Regions from separate parts of the Streptomyces sp. NPDC101227 genome, predicted to be linked through region 2. Evidence: riboswitches for the same ligand, from Rfam matches in the RefSeq annotation. Region 2 holds a riboswitch; each other region holds the start of a gene.
What was found. Region 2 has a riboswitch for cobalamin ahead of ACIRPT_RS31000 (cobalamin biosynthesis protein). Riboswitches for the same ligand answer to the same signal wherever they lie in the genome.

Region 1: another riboswitch for cobalamin. It lies ahead of ACIRPT_RS04540 (CbtB-domain containing protein); the one in region 2 lies ahead of ACIRPT_RS31000 (cobalamin biosynthesis protein).
Region 3: another riboswitch for cobalamin. It lies ahead of ACIRPT_RS18255 (ribonucleoside-diphosphate reductase subunit alpha); the one in region 2 lies ahead of ACIRPT_RS31000 (cobalamin biosynthesis protein).
Region 4: another riboswitch for cobalamin. It lies ahead of metE (5-methyltetrahydropteroyltriglutamate--homocysteine S-methyltransferase); the one in region 2 lies ahead of ACIRPT_RS31000 (cobalamin biosynthesis protein).

Annotation. Positions count from the first base shown of each region.
Region 1 is NZ_JBIWOD010000002.1:148,162-153,821, forward strand. It holds gene ACIRPT_RS04525 (creatininase family protein) at 1-568, opposite strand, end outside; gene ribA (GTP cyclohydrolase II RibA) at 671-1,324, shown strand; gene ACIRPT_RS04535 (CbtA family protein) at 1,399-2,148, opposite strand; gene ACIRPT_RS04540 (CbtB-domain containing protein) at 2,163-2,381, opposite strand; cobalamin riboswitch at 2,424-2,585, opposite strand; gene ACIRPT_RS04545 (histidine phosphatase family protein) at 2,693-3,292, shown strand; gene ACIRPT_RS04550 (SPW repeat protein) at 3,398-3,838, shown strand; gene ACIRPT_RS04555 (hypothetical protein) at 3,880-4,095, opposite strand; gene ACIRPT_RS04560 (methyltransferase) at 4,334-5,374, shown strand; gene ACIRPT_RS04565 (alkyl/aryl-sulfatase) at 5,566-5,660, shown strand, end outside.
Region 2 is NZ_JBIWOD010000016.1:164,812-170,471, forward strand. It holds gene ACIRPT_RS30995 (cobyric acid synthase) at 1-601, opposite strand, end outside; gene ACIRPT_RS31000 (cobalamin biosynthesis protein) at 688-1,659, opposite strand; cobalamin riboswitch at 1,789-1,942, opposite strand; gene ACIRPT_RS31005 (hypothetical protein) at 2,148-2,597, shown strand; gene ACIRPT_RS31010 (caspase family protein) at 2,602-5,265, shown strand; gene ACIRPT_RS31015 (extracellular solute-binding protein) at 5,262-5,660, shown strand, end outside.
Region 3 is NZ_JBIWOD010000007.1:134,814-140,473, forward strand. It holds gene ACIRPT_RS18250 (ribonucleotide-diphosphate reductase subunit beta) at 1-144, opposite strand, end outside; gene ACIRPT_RS18255 (ribonucleoside-diphosphate reductase subunit alpha) at 204-2,621, opposite strand; cobalamin riboswitch at 2,781-2,944, opposite strand; gene ACIRPT_RS18260 (Uma2 family endonuclease) at 3,063-3,596, shown strand; gene mctP (monocarboxylate uptake permease MctP) at 3,610-5,286, opposite strand; gene ACIRPT_RS18270 (DUF3311 domain-containing protein) at 5,283-5,558, opposite strand.
Region 4 is NZ_JBIWOD010000022.1:78,879-84,538, reverse strand. It holds gene aceB (malate synthase A) at 1-1,365, shown strand, start outside; gene ACIRPT_RS35370 (3-hydroxybutyryl-CoA dehydrogenase) at 1,362-2,231, shown strand; cobalamin riboswitch at 2,403-2,623, shown strand; gene metE (5-methyltetrahydropteroyltriglutamate--homocysteine S-methyltransferase) at 2,785-5,109, shown strand; gene ACIRPT_RS35360 (ArsC/Spx/MgsR family protein) at 5,205-5,561, opposite strand; gene folE (GTP cyclohydrolase I FolE) at 5,615-5,660, opposite strand, start outside.

The DNA.
Region 1 (5,660 bases), on a different contig from region 2:
CCGATTCATATCCGGGCCGTACCAATTCGGGATGGGCGTGCAGGAGAAGGGAGGTCTCCACTTCTCCCGCGTGCATATCGCTGTGCGAGGACGTCTTTGCCCCCGCTCGCGTGCGCGCCACCGCCCAGTCGGCCGAGCCGGGGAAGAGCGCCATCCGTGTCCCCGTCCCACCGGATTCCTGAACCACGTTGCGCAGTACGTAATTTCCGCCGTGGCCATTGACGAGAATCAGGGAGTGGATGCCCTGCCGCCGCAGGGAATCGGTGATGTCCGTCACAACGGTGTGCAGCGTCCTGGCCGAAATGCTGACCGTGCCCGGCCAGGCGGCGTGTTCGTGGGAACAGGAGATGGTCAGCGGCGGCAGCAGAAGGACGGGGTGCGCGGCGGCGATCCGCTCGGCGATGGTGCAGGCGATGACCGTGTCGGTGGTCAACGGCAGGAAGGGGCCGTGCTGTTCAAAGCTGCCGACGGGGAGCAGGGCGCAGTGCGGCCGCCGGTCCCTGACCTCTCCGGTGGTGTCCGCCGGCAGGAGCCCGCGGCCGGAAATCCGTTGTGCCGAAGCGGTCATGACGGTGTGCCGCCTTTCGTTGCGCTCATTCGCCGGGCCGTCGCAGCATAGGCATGAGCGCACACCATGCCAACCGGCCGTCCGCGCCGGTACCATCGCGCCATGACGGACCCCGATGCCGAAATCGCTCCGGATGACGACGCCCACGTGGAACGAGTGGTGGCGGTCCGACTCCCCACCACACACGGTGAATTCCTCGCCGTCGGCTATCTCGACATCCGTAAAGGGACCGAGCAAGTGGCCCTGGTTCACGGCGACGTCGCCGGGAAGTCCGTGCTGGCCCGCGTGCATTCGGAGTGCCTGACCGGTGATGTCTTCGCGTCCACGCACTGCGAATGCGGCGATCAATTGTCCGCGGCGCTGGCCGCGATCGTGGCGGCCGGCTGCGGAATTCTCGTCTATGTGCAGGGCCATGAGGGCCGGGGGATAGGGCTGCTGGCCAAGCTCCGAGCGATGAAACTTCAGGAGGACGGCCTCGACACGGTGGATGCGAATATCGCGCTCGGACTGCCGGTCGATGCCCGCGAATACGGCGTCGCGGCCGGAATACTGCGGGACCTCGGGGTCCGTTCGGTAAGGCTGCTGTCGAACAATCCCCACAAGCGGGCGGCGCTGCTGCGGCACGGTATCGCGGTCGCCGAACAGGTCCCGCTGCTGATGCCGCCCGGTGTGGAGAACATCCGCTATCTGCGGACCAAACGGGAACGGCTCGACCATGACCTGCCGCATCTGGACGGCATTCCCGGCCTGTCCTGACGCTCACCTGAGAAGGGCCCGCGACGTGGATACGTCGCGGGCCCTTCCCCGGTGAGCCGACCGTCCTTGCGCCGTCAGGACGCCGCGGGTGCCGCCTCCGCGGCCGCGGCGTCCCGGGCCGGGGTGATGACGCGTTCCGCGAGATGGCCGAAGAGCAGCCCGAAGGCGGTCCACAGCACCAGTTGGATGGCGATCGCCGACAGCCGGAACTGCCAGAGCAGGGTGCCGGAGAAGCCGTTCGGCACCTCGTTGATGGACGGCAGGAAGGCATACGCGATCCCGATGGCGATGACGAACGCCGCGCCGGCCGCCACCGTGGCGTACCAGTTGCCCAGCTTCGGAGCCAGCCGCCGGCCGAAGATCGTGGCGCCGACCGCAAGCAGGATGCCGAGCAGCATCATCAGGAAGTACAGGGCCGTGCGCTTGCCGATGGTGTCGGGGTCACCGACGGACGGCGGGTTGGCCGGGTACTTGAGGAACGGTACGAGGTAGACGGCGAGCAGCGCCGCGCCGGAGAGCAGCGCGGCGGTGGCCCGGGGGCCGAAGCGGCCGATCCGGCCCAGCGCGAAGCAGAACGCCAGCGCGGCGATTCCGCCCAGCGCCACGCCGTAGATCAGCACGCCGGTCGCCAGCCCCGCCGTGGACTGCACGGCACGGCTGACGACCTCCATCTCGTGCTCGTGGCTGTGTGCTTCCTCGAAGGCGATCGCGGCATTCACGCTCGGCTCGCCCAGCAGATAGGCGACGACCAAGGAGAGGAGGCCGGCGCCCAGCCCGGCGAGCATGCCGCGCACCAGGAGATTTCTGACGGTGACGGAGTTCATGGAACGGCGCCCGATCAGTGGCAGGGGAAGCCGAGGAGGTGGCGTCCGTCGTGGACCCACTCGTGGACGTCCGTACCGGAGAGCAGCGAGGTGGCGCCCTGCTCGGCGCCGACGAAGTACAGCAGAACCAGCATCAGGACGCCGACGAACAGCGCCCAGGGGGCGATCGCCTTGAGGGGGAGCGGGGCCGGGGCGGCGGTGCCGGTGGCCGGGGGTGCGATGGTCTGAGCCATGGCAGGGGACCTCCTGTTAGGGGGAACTCGCGTCCCTAGTTGCGGGAGTGCTAACGACATGGCGGGTCTGGCTCGCCCGGTCCCGCCCCCCTGGGGCTGCGTCAAAACCGGACATACAGTGGCGCGACCGCGCCGGGATCCCACCGGCTTCCGTCATGTCGTCGTCAATATCATCGGGAAGGTACCGCGAACCGACCGGCGGGCCAAGGCCACGGAGGGGGCGGAGAGGCGCAGCGAGGGGCGCGCCGACCGGACAACTCCCCTGAACAGGGCAGTTGTTGCGGTGGGGATGGACAGCGAGAGAAGAGGTCATGACAACTCGGGTGATGTTGATCTCACCGGCCGCCGGCGACGCGCAGCGCGAGGTGCGTTTCGATGACGACGGACCGCTGAGCGAGGCCGGTCTGCGGCGGGCCCGTGCGGTGGCCGGAAACCTGCCGGCCGCCGAGCGGATCGTGGTATCGCCCTCCGCCCGGTGCCGTCGTACGGCCGAGGAGCTCGGGCTGCCGGTGGATCCCGCGCCCGAGCCGGGACCGCCGGGCTGCGCGATGGGCCGCTGGCGGGGGAGGACCCTGGACGAGGTGGCCGGGGCGGAATCGGAGGCGGTGTCCGCCTGGCTGTCGGATCCCGGGTTCGCGGGGCACGGCGGCGAGTCGCTGCGCGCGCTCTGCGTACGGACCGAGGCCTGGCTCACGCGGCTGGCCACCACCTCCGGGCGCGTCCTCGCCGTCGTGGAGGTGGACGTGGTGCGCGCCGCCGTGGTGTGCGCTCTGGGTGTCCCGGTGGAGACGTTCTGGCGGCTGGACGTGCCGCCGCTCACCGTGACCGAGCTCAGCGGGCGGGGCGGGCGCTGGAATCTGGGGCTGGGGCGGGCGCTGCCGGAGGGCCGGCCGACGGGCCCGCAAACTTGACCCGTCCCTGATCTACACATAAAGGCGACATAAGCGCAGAATAATGAGTGCGCGGTTCCTATGCCGCGAGACGGCCAGGCTTGCAGAGCGAAGGAGGCGAGTCGCATGGCCGACGTCTCACACCACAGGGGAGATCTCGCCGGTCACCCCGACGTAACAGAAATGCAGGAGCGTTACGAGCGCGTGCTCGGCGGACGTGACGTCATCCTCGTGGATGGGCCGGTGTTCCTGGTCGGCCTGTACTGCGCCGCGTCGCCGTGGATCGTCCACTACGCGGCCTCGCAGCCCGCTCTGTTGACCCACAACCTGATTCTCGGCGTCGCCATTGCCCTGCTGGCCATCGGGTTCACGGTCACCCCGGACCGTATGTACGGCCTGAGCGGCGCCATGTGCGCCATGGGCGTGTGGATGATCGTGGCGCCCTGGATCGTCGGCAGCAGCCCTGACGCCGGCGTGATCTGGAACAACGTCATCATCGGTGCCCTCACGTTCCTGCTGGGGGCGATGTGCATCGGGGCGGCAGCAAAGAGCCGCCGCACGACATGAGGCATGCCCCGCCACGGGGCATGTGAGGGCCGCGGGCGCGCTCACCCCCGCCGGGGGTGAGCGGGCCCGCGGGCGTCCGTGGCCAGGAGGTGCCCGTAGATCCCGGCCAGCACCAGCCCGCCCGCCATCAGCAAGCCGTGTCCGAGCGCGATTCCGGTGCCCAGGCTGCCGAGCGCGGCGGTCAGCAGCAGCCAGGTGGCGCCGCGCCGTAATTGCCCGGCGCGGTCACCGAGTTGGCTCTCGTCATCGGGGGCCACGGGGCGTTCCTCCCTTCCCGGAGTGAGCCGGCGGTCGCGTCGTACGGGCCGTATCCCAGGGGCATTGCCCCGGTGATCCGGAGAACTTAGGGTCGCCTAACAAGAGTGAGGGTGGCGAGCCGGCGGCCGCAACGCCACAGGCGTTGTTGTGCCCTGGGACGCCCTGCGCGTAACACAGGAGCCGCGCCGTGGCGCAGAAAGCCCTGCCCGTAACGCCGTTGAACAGAGAGGTTCCCGTATGACCCGCGAGAATCGGCCGGTGGACGAGGCCCGTGAGGTGCTGACCCGGATTGCGTACGGCGCCATGGCCTCGCACGCCGTGGGCGCCGCCGCCCGCCTCCGGGTCGCCGACCTGATGGGCGACGGCGAGCGCACGGCGGACGAGCTGGCGGCGGAGTGCGCGGCCCGGCCCGAGGCCATGGCCCGGTTACTGCGGGCGCTGGCCGGGCTGGGGCTGCTCGCCGAGAACGCCCCGGGACGGTTCACCGTCACCCCGGCCGGCGCCCTGCTGCGCGCCGACGGACCGCAGTCGCTGCACTCCTTCGTCCGGATGTTCACCGACCCCACCCTGCTCAGGGCCTGGGAGCATCTGGACGACAGCGTGCGGACCGGCGAGCCGGCCTTTGATGCGGTCTTCGGCCAGAACTTCTTCGGCCACCTCGCCGAACACCCGGAATTCTCCGCCGTGTTCAACGCGGCGATGGGGCAGGCCACCCGCGATACGGCGGCCATGGTGCCGACGGCCTTCGACTTCGGCCGCTTCGCGACCGTGGCCGACATCGGCGGCGGCGACGGCACGCTCCTCGCCGCGGTCCTCAAGGCCTATCCGTCGCTGAACGGCATCCTCTTCGACCTGCGCGAAGGGCTCGCCCAGGCCCCCGCCACGCTGGCACGGGACGGGCTGGTGGGCCGCTGCTCCCTGGTCAGCGGGGACTTCTTCACCACCGCCCCCGAAGGCGCCGACCTGTACGTCCTCAAGAGCGTGATCCACGACTGGAACGACGCGCAGTGCACGGACATCCTCCGCCACTGCCGCCGGGTCGTCCCGGACGACGGCCGGCTGCTGATCATCGAGCCGGTGCTGCCGCCCGTCGTGGACCCCTCGACCGCCGGCGTCGTCTACATCAGCGACCTCAACATGCTCGTCAACGTCGGGGGCCGGGAGCGTACCCGGGACGACTTCGAGCGGCTGTGCCGAGGCGCGGGCTTCGCGCTGCGCTCCGTGACGCCGCTGGCGAAGCCCAGCCGCTTCTCCCTGATCGAGGCCGAGCCGGTGTAGGGCCCCGACGGGCGGGTCGACGGGCCGGCGGGCCTGGGCGGACGCCGTGGCCGGGCCCTGGGCGGGACTCTGCGGCAGGGCCTGCTCACATATGCGGCACGACCGCACATTGAGGTTAAATCGAAGGTGTGGGTCCTGGCCCGCCGGACGGCCCGTCCCGCCGTCCCGCCCGCTCGGAGAGGGAGTGCCAGGTGACCGTTCAGCCGGTCGACGACCATGAAGACTTCGCCGATGCCGACCGTGGCTTCATCGCCGCCCTCTACCCGCCCGTCGTCACGAAGGACGG
Region 2 (5,660 bases):
CCAGCAGCGTCACATCGCCCCGGAACTTATTGACGAGATACCCCGCCACCAGCTCCTGATCCTCCTTGGACAGCAGCGCCGTGGTCCCGAAGAAGGAGGCGAAGACGCCGCCGCGGTCGATGTCGCCGACGATCACCACCGGGATCCGGGCCGCCCGCGCGATGCCCATGTTCACGATGTCGCTGCGCCGCAGATTGATCTCCGCGGGGCTGCCGGCGCCCTCGCAGATCACCGCGTCATGCGTACGGCGCAGCTCGGCGAGGCAGTCGGTCACCGTGCCCAGCAACTGCTCCTGCCTGCCCGCGTGGTAGCCCCGGGCGCTCAGCTCGCCCACCGGCTTGCCCATCAGCACCACCTGGCTGCTGCGGTCGCTGCCCGGCTTGAGCAATACGGGATTCATCAGCGCGGTCGGCTCCACCCGCGCCGCGGCCGCCTGCATCGCCTGCGCCCGCCCGATCTCCGCCCCCTCGCGCGTGACGAAGGAGTTCAGGGACATGTTCTGTGCCTTGAAGGGCGCCACCTTGACGCCCTGCCGGGCCAGCCAGCGGCAGATGCCCGCCGTCACCACGCTCTTGCCCGCGTCGGACGTCGTACCGGCCACCAGCAGGCCACCGCCCGGCCGGCCACCGCCGACCGCCGCGCCGGATGCGCTTCCCCGCCCGTCGCCCCGCCCGTTTCCTCGCCCGTTCACCGGCGCTTCCTCCCGCTCTCGCTCCTGTGCCGTGCCGCGCCGACCGCCAGCCGTCCCGCGACCGTCGCCGCCAGCGCCAGCACGCTCACCCGGCGCGAGAGCCGCACCGCCCGCTCGATGTCGTCCGTACCGGGCGGCGGCGCCTGGCCGTTGAGCACCGGGCGGTGCTCGACCCGTCCGCCGTACGCCAGGGTGCCGCCCAGCCGCACCCCGAGCGCGCCCGCGAACGAGGCCTCCACCGGGCCCGCGTTGGGGCTGGGATGCGCGCCGCCGTCGGCCCGCCACGCCCGCAGCGCGCCGCGCCGGTCGGGGCCCGCGAGGACGGTCAGCGCGGCGGTAAGCCGCGATCCGGGCCAGCCGGCCACATCGTCGAGCCGGGCCGACGCCCAGCCGAACCGCCGGTAGCGGGGCGATTTGTGGCCCACCATCGCATCCAGGGTGTTCACCGCGCGGAACGCCACCAGACCGGGCACTCCGCCCAGCGCACCCCACACCAGGGCGCCCACCACCGCGTCCGAGGTGTTCTCCGCGACCGACTCCACCACCGCGCGGGCCATCCCCGGCCCGTCCAGCGCCTGGGGATCGCGGCCGCACAGATGCGGCAGCCGCTCGCGCGCCACGTCCAGATCGCCCGCCTCCAGCGCGCCGCCGACGGCCCGCGCCTCCCGGCCGAGCGAGGTGCCGCCGAGCACCGCCCAGACGGTGGCCGCGGTCAAGGCGGCCCGCGCCGGGGCCCTGCCTCCCAGGGCGCGCTGCAGGAGTGCGGCACCGGCCGCCGCGCCGCCCGCGCACAACACCGCGTGCGCCGTCCCGTATCCGCGATGGTCGCGCCACAGCCGGCGCTCGAGCGCTCCCGCGACCCGGCCGAACGCGGCCACCGGATGGCCGCGCCGGGGATCGGCCGCGATCAGGTCGCCGAGAAAGCCGAGGGCCGCGCCGCACGCATATCCCGCGTGTTCGCCGCGCATCGGATCAGGCCGCCGTCAGGCCTCGGAGGGACACGGCGACGGCGGGGCGAGGGCATCTCGAACGGCGGCCGGGCATGGTGATATGTCCTCACTCAGGGTCCGCGCCCTGGCTCGACGTGACGGCGACGAGAGTCTCCTGGCTCCCGGATCGGCGCTTCCCCCGGCCTTCCAGCCCGTACGCGGCGGCCCCTGCGGGCATCCGCGCGGACCGTGGCCGTCGCTGGAGGAGCGCTCCCCGGTGACAGTGGCGGGACCGCGCCGGATTCTCACCGGACTTCCTCATCTGTCGCCGAATGGCCCGGGCAGTCCACCACGCCCCGCGAATGCCCGTCAACTCACCCTTGACCTGCGAAGCAGCCCTGTGGCAGGGGCTGTGGCGCGGGCCACAGGGTGGTCGGTGCGTCACCGACGGTTGCCCCTGGGCCTGATCCCGCGTCACTATCTGGTGCACGGTGGGCAATGGGGCCCGCCGGAAGGGGGGCCGGGGGATGTCGGGCAGTGCCGACCGTCGAGAGGGCGGTCAGGAAAACGGTCAGGAGAACGGCCGGGAGAGCGGCCAGGAGATCCGCATCAGGATCACGGGCACCAACGATGCGGAGCGGGACGCCGCGGACCTGCGGGCCTGGCTGGAACGGGAGCCGTGGCTGACCCAGCGGCGGCACAACTGGACGCAGCGGCCCAGGCCGGCGGGCGAGAGCGGGGGCGGCGACGAGTCCGGCCCGGCCGATATGGCCGTCGGCGTGGACGACCTGATCCTGGTCGTCGTCGGCGCGGTCGCCGCGGAGATCACCAAGAGCCTGACCATCGCCCTGCAGGAGTGGCTGCGCAGGCGCAGGGAGGACCGCGCCGACGGCGAGGAGCCCTCCGTCACGGTCGGCGAGGGGGACGGCGGACTGCGCGAGCTCGGCCCCGAGGGCGGCAGCACCGCCGGGGACTGAGCGGATGCCCGAATACGACGCACGGGGCAAGGTCAACCGGGCGCTGCTGATCTGTGTCAGCGACTACAAGCATCTGCGCCCGCTGCGCGCGGTGAAGGACAACGCCGAGAAGCTCAAGGGCGTCCTGACCGATGCCGGCACCGACCTGTTCACCGAGGACGAGGTCCGCATCTGCCGGACCCAGGAACCATGGGAGGTCCAGCAGGAGCTGGACGCCGTCACGAGCGAGGCGCGCGGACTGCTGCTGGTCTATTTCTCCGGCCACGGACGGGTCGGCCCGGACGGCGGCGATCTCCAGCTGATGGTCGGCACCTCACAACGGCGCCACAAGACCGTCTCCTGGAGAGACGTGGTGCTGCGCTACCTGGACAACGCGCGGGCCGACCGGATCGTGATCATCCTGGAGTGCTGCTACGCCGGAAACGCCGGCGAGGCCTTCCACCTGTGCCGCAAGCCCATGTCGCTGCTGATGGCCGCGCAGCCCAACCGCCGTATTTTCAGCGGCGACGAACCGGCCGGCGGCAGCGTCTTCACCCGCGCCGTGGTGCGCGTCCTCGAACGCGGCATACCGGGCAAACGCTTCGTCGCCTTCGACGATCTCGTCCAGGAGCTGCGCGGCGAGCTCGCCGGCGAGCGGACCCCGATGGACGACGTCTGGCAGCCCCGCTCGGCCAAGCAGAACACCACCGACGACGTCATCCTCTCCTTCGCCACCCCCGAGGCCCGGCCCCGGACCCCGCTGCGCATCCGCTTACGCCGCTGGCTCAATGCGTACACCCGGCACTGGCTCAGGCTCCTCCTCGTCCTCGCGATCATCTTCGTACCGGCCACCACGGGCGTCGTCCTGCTGAACCTCCCCGGCGACCCCCCGGCCTGCCCGCCCGCCCTCGAACTGCGGCTGCTCACCGCCCCGGAAGCCGAATCCACCCTGCGCCGGGCGGCCTTCGACTACGAGACGTCCGACGCCAACACCCGCCCCCTGGACGGCGAGGGCGACTACCCCGACGGCTGCCGGCGCGCCCAGATCACCGTCTACTCCGCCGCCAAGGACCAGGTCGACCAGGGCTTCGCCGCCGCCGACCGCTGGCAGGGCGAGGCGCAGGGCACCGGCAAGGGACGGCCGGACGGCAAGGGCACCGACCCCCTCTACCGGCCGGGCCCGCAGCCCGACCTGTGGATCCCCGAGTCCACCGCCGACTACGACGAGGCCCGCCGCGGGATGCCCGCGACCGGCTCCCCGGCGGCCCTGCACAACACCGGCCCGGTCGCCTACACCCCGCTGGTCGTCGGCATCCCGACGAACAAGCGGCTGGCCGACGTCGAACCGGGCAGCGCCTCCTGGCGGGACCTGCTCACCGGCACCGACGGCAAGCACCGCGACCTCAGACTCCTGCGGCCCAGCCCCGTCCTGTCCGGTACCGGCCTGCTGCACACCATCGGCCTCTACCTCGCCAACGACGGTTCCGCCATCGGCTCCTCGGACACACCTGACCCCGCCCCGACGCTCGCCGACAAGGCCGAGAGCCGGCTCTCCGCCCCGGGCAGCCAGTACGCGGGCAGCACCGAGCTGCTGTGCTCGCTGCGGCCCGACGCCAACGACCCGGACGGCGCCGCCAAGGCCGGCTCCGGCGCCGCCGCCACCTCCGCGCCGCTGGTCTCCGAGAAGTCCCTCGCCGACTTCAACCTGGGCCGCGCCACCGGGAGTTGCCCGGCTCTGGCGTCCCCGCCCCCGCTCCGCGAGCGCTACGACGCCTACTACCCCAAGAACGTCCCGGCCCTCGACCACCCCCTCATCCGGGTGGACTGGCGCGGCGACGCCGACGCCACCGCCCGGCGGGCCGCCGTCGAGAGCTTCGCCCGGTGGCTCCGCGACCCGGACGGCGGCCAGCGCACCCTCACCGCACAGGGCTACCGCGGGGTGCCGGGGAAGAACGGCGCGATGCCGCGGCCGGCGAAGGGCTCGCCGCTGCTCGACAGCCGCGCCCAGACCGATCCGCACGCCCCCGTCGTCCCCTTCACGGCGGACCCGGAGCAGGTCGCCAAGGTGCTGGACGGCTACAACAAGGCCCAGAAGTCCAGCCAGTTGCTGATCCTGATGGACACCTCCACCTCCATGGCGGACGGCGGCAAGCTCTCCGTCGCCGGCAGCGCGGCGAGCCGGGCCCTGGAGATGGTCGGCGCCCACCACACGTACGGGCTGTGGACCTTCCCGGACCGCGCGCATCCCGGCGACCCCGACGCCGTACGCGAGGTGGTCCCGCTCGGCACCGCCGACCCGGCCCGGGGAAAGGCCGCACTGGAACGGATCGCGGGCGGCGAACTCGTCGACCACGGAGCCGCGATGGAGGAGGCGCTGACCGCCGCGGTACGGGCGATGAAGAAGGCCAAGGGCACCAGCAACGCCATCGTGCTCATCCTCGACCAGGACGACGGTGCCGGATCGCGGCGCGCCCCGGGCGTGGAGAAGACGCTCACCGAGCTGCTGAAGAGCGGCCCCGATGTACCGGTGCTGACGCTGGCGATGGGCTGGTCCGGGTGCGACTCCTTCGCCCTCCAGTGGCTGGCCGGCGCCTCCAAGGGCCAGTGTGTGCCCGGCGGCCCCGGGGCCCCCGATCAGCTCGCCGGTTTCGTCGCCTCGATCGGCACCGCAGCAAAGGGGTACCAGTGACCGCATCGCGCACCGTCCTGACCGCCGCGCTGGCCTGTCTGACCCTGGTGGCGGCCGGCGGCTGTACGTCGGAGGCCGGGCCCGTTACGGAGAAGGGCGCGATCGTGCTCGCCACCGGCAGCGACCTCTCCAGCTCCGGCGTCCGCCAGGACCTCATCCACGCCTTCGAGCGGCGCACCGGCCACGCGGTGCGGATCGTCAAACTCCCCGACACCGCCGACGGCCAGCGCAGCCAGCTGCTGGCGGCCGGCCAGTCCGGCAACGGCGGCTACGACGTCCTCAACATCGACGTCACCTGGACCGCGGAGTTCGCCGAGGCGGGCGTCATCCGCCCCTGGGGCACGAGCCTGGACGGCGACTTCCTCCGTTCCGTCGTCAAGACCACGGAGTACGAC
Region 3 (5,660 bases), on a different contig from region 2:
CCAGGTGTTCTTGATCGCGTCGCGGTAGCGGTCGTAGAAGTCCGGGTACCGCATGGGACGCAGCGTCAGCTCGAAGCCCGGGTCGAGGAGGTTCTTCTTGCCGGTGGTGGCGGTGTGCGCGGCGGCGGCGGCGTTCGTTTCCATGAGGCTCCCGGCGCGCAGCGCCGTCGTTGAGGGGCGGTGGTCGGGCGACGGGTCGGGCATTACTGGCAGGCCTCGCAGGACTCGGGGTTTTCCAGGGAGCAGGCGACCGCCTCGGGGTCGGCCACCGGCAGCTGGGCGGGGATGGACGCGGCGCGCGCGGACTGGGCGATCCGGGTGGCCGGGCGCGACCGCAGGTAGTACGTCGTCTTGATGCCGCGCTTCCAGGCGTAGGCGTACATCGAGCTGAGCTTGCCGATGGTCGGCGACGCCATGAAGAGGTTCAGCGACTGGCTCTGGTCGAGGTAGGGCGTACGGGCCGCGGCCATGTCGATCAGCGCGCGCTGCGGGATCTCCCAGGCGGTGCGGTACCGGGCGCGGACGTCCTCGGGGATCCAGCCGACCTCCTGGATGGAGCCGTTGGCCTCGCGCAGCGCGTCACGGGTGCGTGCGTCCCACAGGCCCAGCGTCTTGAGCTCCTCGATCAGATACGCGTTGACCTGCAGGAACTCGCCCGACAGGGTTTCTCGCTTGAAGAGGTTGGAGACCTGCGGCTCGATGCACTCGTACACCCCCGCGATGGAGGCGATGGTGGCGGTCGGGGCGATGGCCAGGAGGAGGGAGTTGCGCATCCCGGTCTTCGCGATCCGGGCGCGCAGCGCGGCCCAGCGGTCGGCCCAGCGGGGCTCGGCGTCCGGGTAGTGGTCGGGGTGCAGCACTCCGCGGGCGGTGCGCGTCGCCGACCAGGCCGGGTGCGGGCCCTGCCGCTCGGCGAGGTCTGCGGAGGCCTCGTACGCGGCGAGCATGATCCGCTCGGAGATACGGGTCGACAGCTCCTTCGCCTCGGGCGAGTCGAAGGGCAGCCGCAGCCGGAAGAAGACGTCCTGGAGGCCCATCAGGCCCAGGCCGACCGGGCGCCAGCGGGCGTTGGACGTCCCGGCCTGCTCGGTCGGGTAGAAGTTGATGTCCACGACGCGGTCGAGGAAGGTGACGGCCGTGCGGACGGTGGCGTCCAGCCGCTCCCAGTCCATCTCGCCGTCGGCACCCAGGTGAGCGGCGAGGTTCACGGATCCCAGGTTGCAGACGGCGGTCTCCCCGTCGTTGGTCACCTCCAGGATCTCCGTGCACAGGTTGGAGGAGTGCACGACCTGACCGGGCTCGGCGGTCTGGTTGGCGGTGCGGTTGGCGGCGTCCTTGAACGTCATCCAGCCGTTGCCGGTCTGCGCCAGGGTGCGCATCATCCGCGAGTACAGCAGCCGGGCCGGGATCTGCTTGAGCGCCCGGCCGTCCGCCTCGGCCCTGCGGTACGCGGCGTCGAACTCGTCGCCCCACAGGTCCACCAGCTCCGGGACGTCGGCGGGCGAGAACAGCGACCAGTCGGCGTCGGCCTCGACCCGGCGCATGAACTCGTCCGGGATCCAGTGCGCGATGTTCAGGTTGTGCGTACGGCGGGCCTCCTCGCCGGTGTTGTCGCGCAGCTCCAGGAACTCCTCGATGTCGGCGTGCCAGGTCTCCAGGTAGACGCAGGCGGCGCCCTTGCGCCGGCCGCCCTGGTTCACCGCCGCGACCGAGGCGTCGAGCGTGCGCAGGAACGGCACGATGCCGTTGGAGTGACCGTTGGTGCCCCGGATCAGCGACCCCCGTGCGCGGATCCGGGAGTAGGAGAGACCGATGCCGCCGGCGTGCTTGGAGAGCCGGGCCACCTGGTGGTAGCGGTCGTAGATCGAATCCAGCTCGTCCAGCGGGGAGTCCAGCAGGTAGCAGGAGGACATCTGCGGGTGGCGGGTGCCGGAGTTGAAGAGCGTGGGGGAGGAGGGCAGATACGACAGCGTGCTGGTCAGGCGGTACAGCTCCGCCACATCCGCCAGCGCCCGCTCGGAGCGGTCCTCGGCGAGGCCGCAGGCCACCCGGAGCAGGAAGTGCTGGGGGGTCTCGATGACCTGACGGGTGGTGGGGTGCCGCAGCAGGTAGCGGGAGTGCAGGGTGCGCAGCCCGAAGTACCCGAAGCGGTCGTCGGCGCCGTCCCGGAGGGCGTTCTCGACGAGCCCGTCCAGCTGCTCGGCATGCGTCCGTACGAACTCCGCCGTCTCGTCGGCGATCAGGCCCTCGCGGTGGCCGGTCTCGACGGAGGCGGAGAAGGCGACCGCCCCCTGTCCGGCCGCCTCCTCCGCGATGGCGAGGGTGAGCAGGCGGGCGGCGAGCCTGGAGTACTGCGGCTCGTCGCCGATCAGACCGGCCGCGGCGTCGATGGCCAGCGCGCGCAACTCGGCCTCGTCCGAGCCCGGGTGGCGGCCGCGCAGCGCGGCGGCGGCCACCTTGCCGGGGTCGGTCGCGGTCAGGTCCGCGGTCAGGTCGGTCAGCGTGCGCAGCAGCGCGACGCCGGGTCCGTCCTGGCCCGCTCCGGTGGAGGTGTCAGGCGTGGCCACCACAGGCTGCACGACCTCGGCGGCTGACGCGGGCTCCGTTGGCGCGATGGTCACGTGATGCTCTCCCTCACTCGGCGGGGGCCGGGAGGGCGCGGCGGACGGTCGCTCGCGGGCATGCGGCACCCCATGACGGTCAGGGGTGCGCGGGCACACCGCGCGGCGTCCATCGGCCCAACCCTCGGGGCCCGGACGTATCGACGTCCGCACCGATGGCGGTGCGGGCGTGCCGTCGGCAGGTCCTCGGACTTCACCGCACCCCGTGGGACGGCCCTGTGGCTGTTGGGGGTGCGCGTTCATACCGTTGCGGGACAGTTCCGGATTTCCACCGGATTCCCCTGCGGCGACAGCGAAGACGAGCATACATGTGGTGGTGGCTCGTTGTGTGCACCCCCACATCTAGTGTCGCGTGAGTGATCAAGCGGTGTCTGTCAGTGGCCTCGGCTACCGTCGGCCCTACGCTCTGTGACCCATCCCGTGGAAGAAGGGGAAGGCCTCATGACCGCGCGCGCCGACCGCCCGCACATCATGGAAACCGAGCATTTCGAAGAGGCCGCCCGGATACTCGCCCGCCTGGAGCAAGGCGCGCGGTTGGAACTCATCAACGGCAAGGTCACGAGCAAGCCCATGCCGGACGGGGATCGCGGACGGATCATCCAGTGGCTGCTGCGTATCTGCATGCAGCACAGGCCCGAGCTCTTCCTCGACCCGAATCAGGGCCTGAAGACGGAGAGCTGCCGAAAAGGCCGGCTCCGTCCGGATGGCTTACTCGTGCCGTGTGACGCCTTCGTGGGCCAGGGGGAGTGGGCTGATCCCGACCCGGTGCTGATGGTCGTCGAGGTCACTTCGCACGACTCGGACACCGAACAGCGTGACCGGGTGGAGAAGCCCCGGGCCTGCGCGGAAGCCAACATTCCGCCCCGACCCCGTCGGCATCACGCTCGAAACCGAGCAGCTGAAGGACTGGATGAACTGACCCCGCACACACAAAGGCCGCCGCGAACCCTCAGGTTCGCAGCGGCCTCTGCGTGAAGCGGCCGACGGCTCAGCGCCCCGCCGGCGCCTCCTCCGTGGCTTCCGGCAGCTCCGTCGTGACGCCCTCGTCGCCGGCGTCCGCCGTGTAGTCGGCGGGGCTGGTCTCGTCGACGCCCTCCGGCGCCTTGACGGCCTTCAGGGCGAAGGTCCCCACGACCGAGACCACGACGTTCAGCACAAAGGCGGTCAGACCGATGTACCCGATTTCGCCGATGCCGGGTATCTCCGCGCTGGAGCCGCCGAAGTGCTTCTGGGTGGGGCTGGCCACGCCGTACGCCGCCAGCGTGCCGTAGAGCATGCCGGCCGCCCAGCCGGCCAGCAGCGCCCAGCGGTGGAACCAGCGGGTGAACAGGCCGCCGACCAGCGACGGCATGGTCTGCAGGATCCAGATGCCGCCCAGCAGCTGGAAGTTGATGGCGACGGTCTTGTCCATGGTGAGGACGAAGACGAGCGCACCGACCTTCACCAGCAGCGAGACGAGCTTGGCGACCTTGTGCTCCTGCTCGGCGGTCGCGTCCGGCTTGAGGAAGTCCTTATAGACGTTGCGGGTGAAGAGGTTGGCCGCGGCGATGGACATGATGGCCGCGGGCACCAGCGCGCCGATGCCGATCGCGGCGAAGGCGACGCCGGAGAACCAGCTCGGGAACATGTCCTCGAACAGCTGGGGAATCGCCAGCTGAGGGTTGCCCTGGATGTCCGTACCGGCCTTGACCGCCATGAAGCCGAGCAGCGCCAGGAAGCCCAGCATCAGGGAGTACAGCGGCAGGATGGTGGTGTTGCGGCGGATCACGTTGCGGCTGCGGGAGGACAGCGTGGCCGTGATGGAGTGCGGGTACATGAACAGCGCCAGCGCGGAGCCCAGCGCCAGGGTGGCATACGCCCATTGGGCGTTGGGGCCGCTGGTCAGCTCGCCCCGCGGTTTGCCGGGGACGGCCCCGGGCTGGGCGAACGCCTTGCCGGCCGCGTCGAAGATCGCGTCGAAGCCGCCCAGCTTGATGGGGATGTAGATGATCGCCACGGCGATGACCAGGTAGATCAGCCCGTCCTTGACGAAGGCGATCAGGGCCGGCGCCCGCAGACCGGAGGAGTAGGTGTACGCGGCCAGCACCGCGAACGCGATCAGCAGCGGCAGGTCCTTGACGAACCAGTTGGTGTTCTCGCCGCCGCCGATGCCCATCACGTCCAGGACGGCCTGGATGCCGACCAGTTGGAGGGCGATGTACGGCATGGTGGCGAGGATGCCGGTGAGCGCCACGGCCAGCGACAGGCCCTTGGAGCCGAAGCGGCCGCGCACGAAGTCGGAGGTGGTGACGTACCCGTGCTTGTGCGAGACCGACCACAGGCGGGGCAGGAAGGTGAAGATCAGCGGGTAGACCAGGATGGTGTACGGGACGGCGAAGAAGCCGGCCGCGCCCGCCGCGTAGATGGCCGCCGGGACGGCCACGAAGGTGTACGCGGTGTAGAGGTCACCGCCGAGCAGGAACCACGTCACCCAGGTGCCGAAGCTGCGGCCGCCCAGACCCCATTCGTCGAGGTTGGCGGACTCCTCGGCCTTGCGCCAGCGGGCGGCCAGGAAGCCCATGACCGTCACGGCCAGGAAGAAGAAGACGAAGACGGCAAGTGCGATGCCGTTGACGCCGCCGGACGGGGCCGCGGCGAGGACGGTGGCGGAGGCGTGGGCGGTCACTTGGCCACACCACCCTTACGGGCGCGCTGCTCACGCTGGACCAGCTTGTACGCCAGCATCGTCAGCGCGGTCGAGATCAGCACCCACAGCATCTGGTACCAGTAGAAGAACGGGATCCCGATGAGCGTCGGCTCGATCTTCGCGTACGAACTCACCCACAGCATCGCCACGAACGGAACGAGCAGGCAGACGCCGACCACCACACGGGTGGGCGTGACGATCCGTCTGCGCTCCGGCGGTTCGGCTGCCTGCGCTGGCTCTGGTCCTGACATGGCGGGGCTCCGTCCGTGGCAATTTCTCCTGGGTAATCGGCTGGAAATCTAAGCCAGGGTCGTGGCACGCGTCACTAGGTGTCCGCATATCGGTATGGCATA
Region 4 (5,660 bases), on a different contig from region 2:
TCCTGGCGCGTCGCGCCGCCCGCGCCCGGGCTGACCGACCGCCGGGTGGAGATCACCGGCCCTCCGGAACGCCGCATGGCCGTCAATGCCCTCAACTCGGGGGCGAAGGTCTGGATGGCCGACTTCGAGGACGCCACCGCCCCCACCTGGGACAACATCGTCGACGGCCAGCTCACGCTGCTCGACGCCATCGAGCGCCGCATCGACTTCACCGCCCCTGAGGGCAAGGCCTACCGCCTGGGCGACCGGGTCGCCACCATCGTCGTGCGCCCCCGCGGCTGGCATCTCCTCGAAGAGCACCTGGAGTTCGACGGCCGGCCCGTGCCCGCCTCGCTCGTCGATTTCGGCCTGTACTTCTTCCACTGCGCGCAGCGCCAGATCGACGCCGGAAGCGGTCCGTACTTCTACCTGCCCAAGCTGGAGAACCGGTACGAGGCACGGCTGTGGAACGACGTCTTCGTCCTCGCCCAGGATCTCCTCGGTATCCCCCGCGGCACCGTCCGTGCCACCGTCCTCATCGAGACGATCACCGCGGCCGTGGAGATGGAGGAGATCCTCCACGAGCTGCGCGAGCACAGTTCCGGGCTCAACGCGGGCCGGTGGGACTACCTGTTCAGCCTGATCAAGACGTTCGGACACCGTACCGACTTCCTGCTGCCGGACCGCGCGAAGGTCACGATGACGGCTCCCTTCCTGCGGGCGTACACCGAACTGCTGGTGCGTACGTGCCACAAGCGGGGCGCCCACGCGATCGGGGGCATGGCCGCGCAGGTGCCCAGTAGGGACGCGGACGCCAACGAGGCCGCTCTGGCCAAGGTCCGGCTGGACAAGGAGCGCGAGGCGGAGGACGGCTTCGACGGCTGCTGGGTCGCCCACCCCGGCCTCGTCCCCGTCTGCCGCACGGCCTTCGACGACGTTCTGGGCGACCGGCCGCACCAGATCGAGCGCACCCGTGACGATGTCGAGGTGACCGCGGCGGACCTGCTGTCGGTGCGCCGCATCAGCGGACCGCCCACCCGGGAGGGCGTGCGCACCAACATCACTGTCGCCCTGCGCTACTTCGACGCCTGGCTGCGCGGCAGCGGGGCGGTCGCCCTGCACGGCCTGATGGAGGACGCGGCAACCGCCGAGATCGCCCGGGTGCAGATCTGGCAGTGGCTGCGGCACCGCGTCATCGACCGGCAAACGGTGCTGCGTCTCCTCGACGACGAGTGCGCCGCCCTGGGAGCGGAATACCCCTGGGCCCGGGTCGAAGAGGTCCGCGCGCTCTTCGAACGGACCGCCATGGCAACGGAGTTGCCGCCGTTCTTCACCCCGGATGCCTACTCCCGTCACCTCGTCCGGCACACGGAGGCACGGTCATGAACCAGAACATCCGCCGCGTCGGCGTGGTGGGCGGCGGCCAGATGGGGGCCGGTATCGCCGAGGTGTGCGCCCGCGCCGGGCTCGACACCGTCGTCTGCGAGGCGGACGAGGTCGCCGCCCGTGCCGCCCGTGAACGGGTGGCCGTCTCCCTGGAACGCGCCGTCCAGCGGGGGAAGCTGGACCGGATCTCGGTGGAGGACGCGCTCACCCGGATGGTCTTCACGGGCAGCCTCGACGACCTCGCCGACCGGCAGCTCGTCGTCGAGGCCGTGGTCGAGAACACCGAGGCGAAGACGGCGGTCTTCACCGCGCTGGACAAGATCGTCGAGGACCCGGAAGCGATCCTGGCCACCAATACCTCCGCCATCCCCGTCATGCGCCTGGGCATGGCGACCCGGCGCGCCGACCAGGTCCTCGGCCTGCACTTCTTCAATCCCGTGCCGGTACTGCCCCTCGTGGAGGTCGTCACTTCCCTCCACACCGCGCCACGCGTCACCGCGGCGGCCGAGGAGTTCGTGACCACGGCGCTGGGCAAGACCGTGGTCCGCTCCCAGGATCGCGCCGGCTTCGTCGTCAACGCCCTGCTCATCCCCTACCTGCTGTCGGCCATCCGGATGGCCGAGTCCGGCTTCGCCTCCGCGGCCGACGTGGACGCCGGGATGGAACTGGGCTGCGCGCACCCGATGGGCCCGCTGAAGCTGGCCGACCTGATCGGCCTCGACACGGTCGCCTCCATCGCCGCATCGCTGTACGACGAGTTCAAGGAACCCCTCTACGCGCCGCCTCCGCTGCTTCTGCGGATGGTCGAGGCGGGGCTGCTCGGCCGCAAGGCGGGCCGTGGGTTCCACACGTACGACCGGGGCTGAGGGACCCGGGTCAGGTCGGGGCTGAGGGGCCCCGGCTGCCGTGGAGGGAGGTGCGGGGCGGCGTGAACCACCGCCCCGCACCTCTTCCGGCTGTCATGCATCCTCCGCGCGTGTCTCATGTCACCGTCCGCAATGCGGTCATTGCTTGTGCGGCCCGCGGATTGTCCCTCTAGGGTGACGAATGCAGCTGGTTCGCCCTGTCCGCCAGGCAGGAGCGTCGTAAGAGGGAACCCGGTGGGAATCCGGGACTGCCCCGCAGCGGTGAGTGGGAACGACCGCCGTCATACGCACTGGGCCCGGACGGGTCTGGGAAGCGACGGCCAGTAGGTGTCTCGTACGCGTACGAGACGGGCCCGCGAGTCCGAAGACCTGCCCGTTGCCCGCACGCGACCGATCGTGTGCGGCCATCCCGGTGACCTCGTGGGCGGGTCGGCGTACGTATCGAGCGGGCACACGCGAAGACACCGCGTCGTGGTCCGCCCGGTCGGTCGTTCCTTCGCGCTCTCGTCCCGTCTCCGGGACCACAAGGAGACATCTCGCGAAGGAGAGTTCCGTGACAGCGAAGTCCGCAGCCGCGGCGGCACGGGCCACCGTGTACGGCTACCCCCGCCAGGGACAGAACCGTGAACTGAAGAAGGCCGTCGAGGGGTACTGGAAGGGCCGCATCAGCGCCGACGCCCTCCGGCAGACCGCGGCGGACCTTCGCCGGTCGAACTGGCAGCAGCTGGCAGACGCCGGCATCCACGAAGTGCCGTCCGGTGATTTCTCGTACTACGACCACGTCCTGGACACCAGCGTCATGGTCGGCGCCGTCCCCGAGCGGCACCGCGCCGCGGTCCACGCCGACGCCCTGGACGGCTACTTCGCGATGGCGCGGGGCAACCAGGAAGTGGCCCCGCTGGAGATGACGAAGTGGTTCGACACCAACTACCACTACCTGGTTCCCGAGCTCGGCCCGGACACCGCCTTCACCGCTGACTCCACCAAGCAGGTCGCGGAAGTGACGGAGGCCCTCGCGCTCGGGCACGCGGCGCGCCCCGTGCTCCTCGGACCGGTCACCTACCTGCTGCTGGCCAAGTCCGCTCCGGGCGTGGCCGCGGACTTCGAGCCGCTGACCCTGCTGGACCGGCTCCTTCCGGTGTACGCCGAGGTGCTCGCCGACCTGCGGGCGGCGGGTGCCGAGTGGGTGCAGCTCGACGAGCCCGCGCTGGTCCAGGACCGCACGCCGGCCGAACTGAGCTCCGCCGCCCGCGCCTACCGTGAACTCGGCTGCGCCACCGACCGGCCCAAGCTCCTGGTGGCCTCCTACTTCGGCCGGCTCGGCGACGCGCTGTCCGTCCTGGCCAAGGCGCCGGTGGAGGGTCTGGCCATCGACTTCACCGAGTCGGGCGCCGCCAACCTCGAGGACCTCGCCGCGGCCGGCGGGATGCCCGGCAAGCGGCTGGTCGCGGGCGTCGTCAACGGCCGCAACATCTGGATCAACGACTACGGGAAGTCGCTGGCCACCCTGGGCACCCTCCTCGGCCTCGCCGACCGGGTCGATGTCTCGGCCTCCTGCTCCCTGCTGCACGTCCCGCTGGACGCCACCGTCGAAGGCGATATCGATCCGGGGATCGCCCGCTGGCTCGCCTTCGCCCGCCAGAAGACGCGGGAGATCGCCGTCCTGGCGCGCGGCCTGGCACGGGGCACCGAAGCCATCTCCGGCGAACTCGCCGCGAACCGCGCCGACCTCGCCTCCCGGGCCGGGTCCGCGCTGACCCACGACCCCGCGGTGCGGGCCCGCACCGCGGCCGTCACCGACGCCGACGGGCGCCGCTCGCAGTCGTATGCCGAACGGACCGCCGCCCAGCGCGCGCACCTCGGGCTGCCGCCGCTGCCCACGACGACGATCGGTTCCTTCCCGCAGACCACCGAGTTGCGCACGGCGCGGGCCGATCTGCGGGCCGGGCGGATCGACACGGCCGGCTACGAGGACCGGATCAAGGACGAGATCCGCGAGGTCCTCGCCTTCCAGGAGAAGGCCGGGATCGATGTCCTGGTGCACGGTGAGCCCGAACGCAACGACATGGTCCAGTACTTCGCCGAGCAGCTCACCGGCTACCTCGCCACCCAGCACGGCTGGGTCCAGTCGTACGGCACCCGCTACGTCCGGCCACCGGTCCTCGCCGGGGACATCTCGCGCTCCGACCCGATGACGGTCCGCTGGACCGCGTACGCACAGTCGCTCACCGAGCGGCCCGTCAAGGGCATGCTTACCGGCCCGGTGACCATGCTCGCCTGGTCCTTCGTCCGCGACGACCAGCCGCTGGCCGACACCGCCCGCCAGGTGGCGCTCGCCCTGCGCGACGAGGTCAACGACCTCGAAGCGGCCGGGACTTCGGTGATCCAGGTGGACGAGCCCGCGCTGCGCGAGACGCTGCCGCTGCGCGCCGCCGACCACGCCGCCTACCTGGACTGGGCGACCGAGGCGTTCCGCCTCACCAGCAGCGGCGTTCGGCCGGACACCCAGATCCACACCCACATGTGCTACGCGGAATTCGGTGACATCGTCCAGGCGATCGACGACCTCGACGCCGACGTCATCAGCCTGGAGGCCGCCCGCTCCCATATGCAGGTCGCCCGCGAACTGGCCCAGCACGGCTATCCCCGTGAGGCCGGCCCCGGCGTCTACGACATCCACTCCCCGCGCGTCCCCAGTGCCGCAGAGGCGGCAGCCCTTCTGCGCAAGGGACTTCAGGCCATCCCGGCCGAGCGACTGTGGGTCAATCCCGACTGCGGCCTGAAGACCCGTGGCTGGCCGGAGACCCGGGCCTCCCTGGAGAACCTCGTCACCGCCGCCCGCGAGATCCGCACCGAACTGGCCGCCGAAGGCTCCTGACCGCTCCCTGGCATCCGGGCCGGGCAGGCCGGGCCGGACTGCGAGCGGTCCGGCCCGGGTGCCCGGATGCCGTACGGGCAGGTCGGCGTCCGGTGCTACGGCAGAACGGACCGCACCGACTCCGGTGACCGGCCCAGCACTGTCGTGCCGTCGTCGGCGGTGATGATCGGCCGTTGGATCAGCGTGGGGTGGGCGGTCAGCGTCTCGAGCCACCGGGTGCGGTCCCCCGCTTCGCGCGGCCAGTCCGCCAGGCCCAGCTCGGCGGCGACCGGCTCGCCGAGGCGCGTGATGTCCCACGGCTCCAGGGCCAGGCGCCGCAGTACCGCGTCGAGCTCGTCCACGGTCGGCGGCTCTTCCAGGTAGTACCGCACCGTGTACTGCGCCTCTTCCGCGTCGAGCAGCGACAGCGCGGACTGGCACTTGGAGCAGGCGGGATTGATCCAGATTTCCATGACGTCGATGTCTTTCGGTTCTGTCCGGCGGGGCAGCGCCCCGCGGGGTGTGGTCAGGTGAGGCCGGCGAGGGCCAGGAATTCGCTGCGTGAGCGGGCG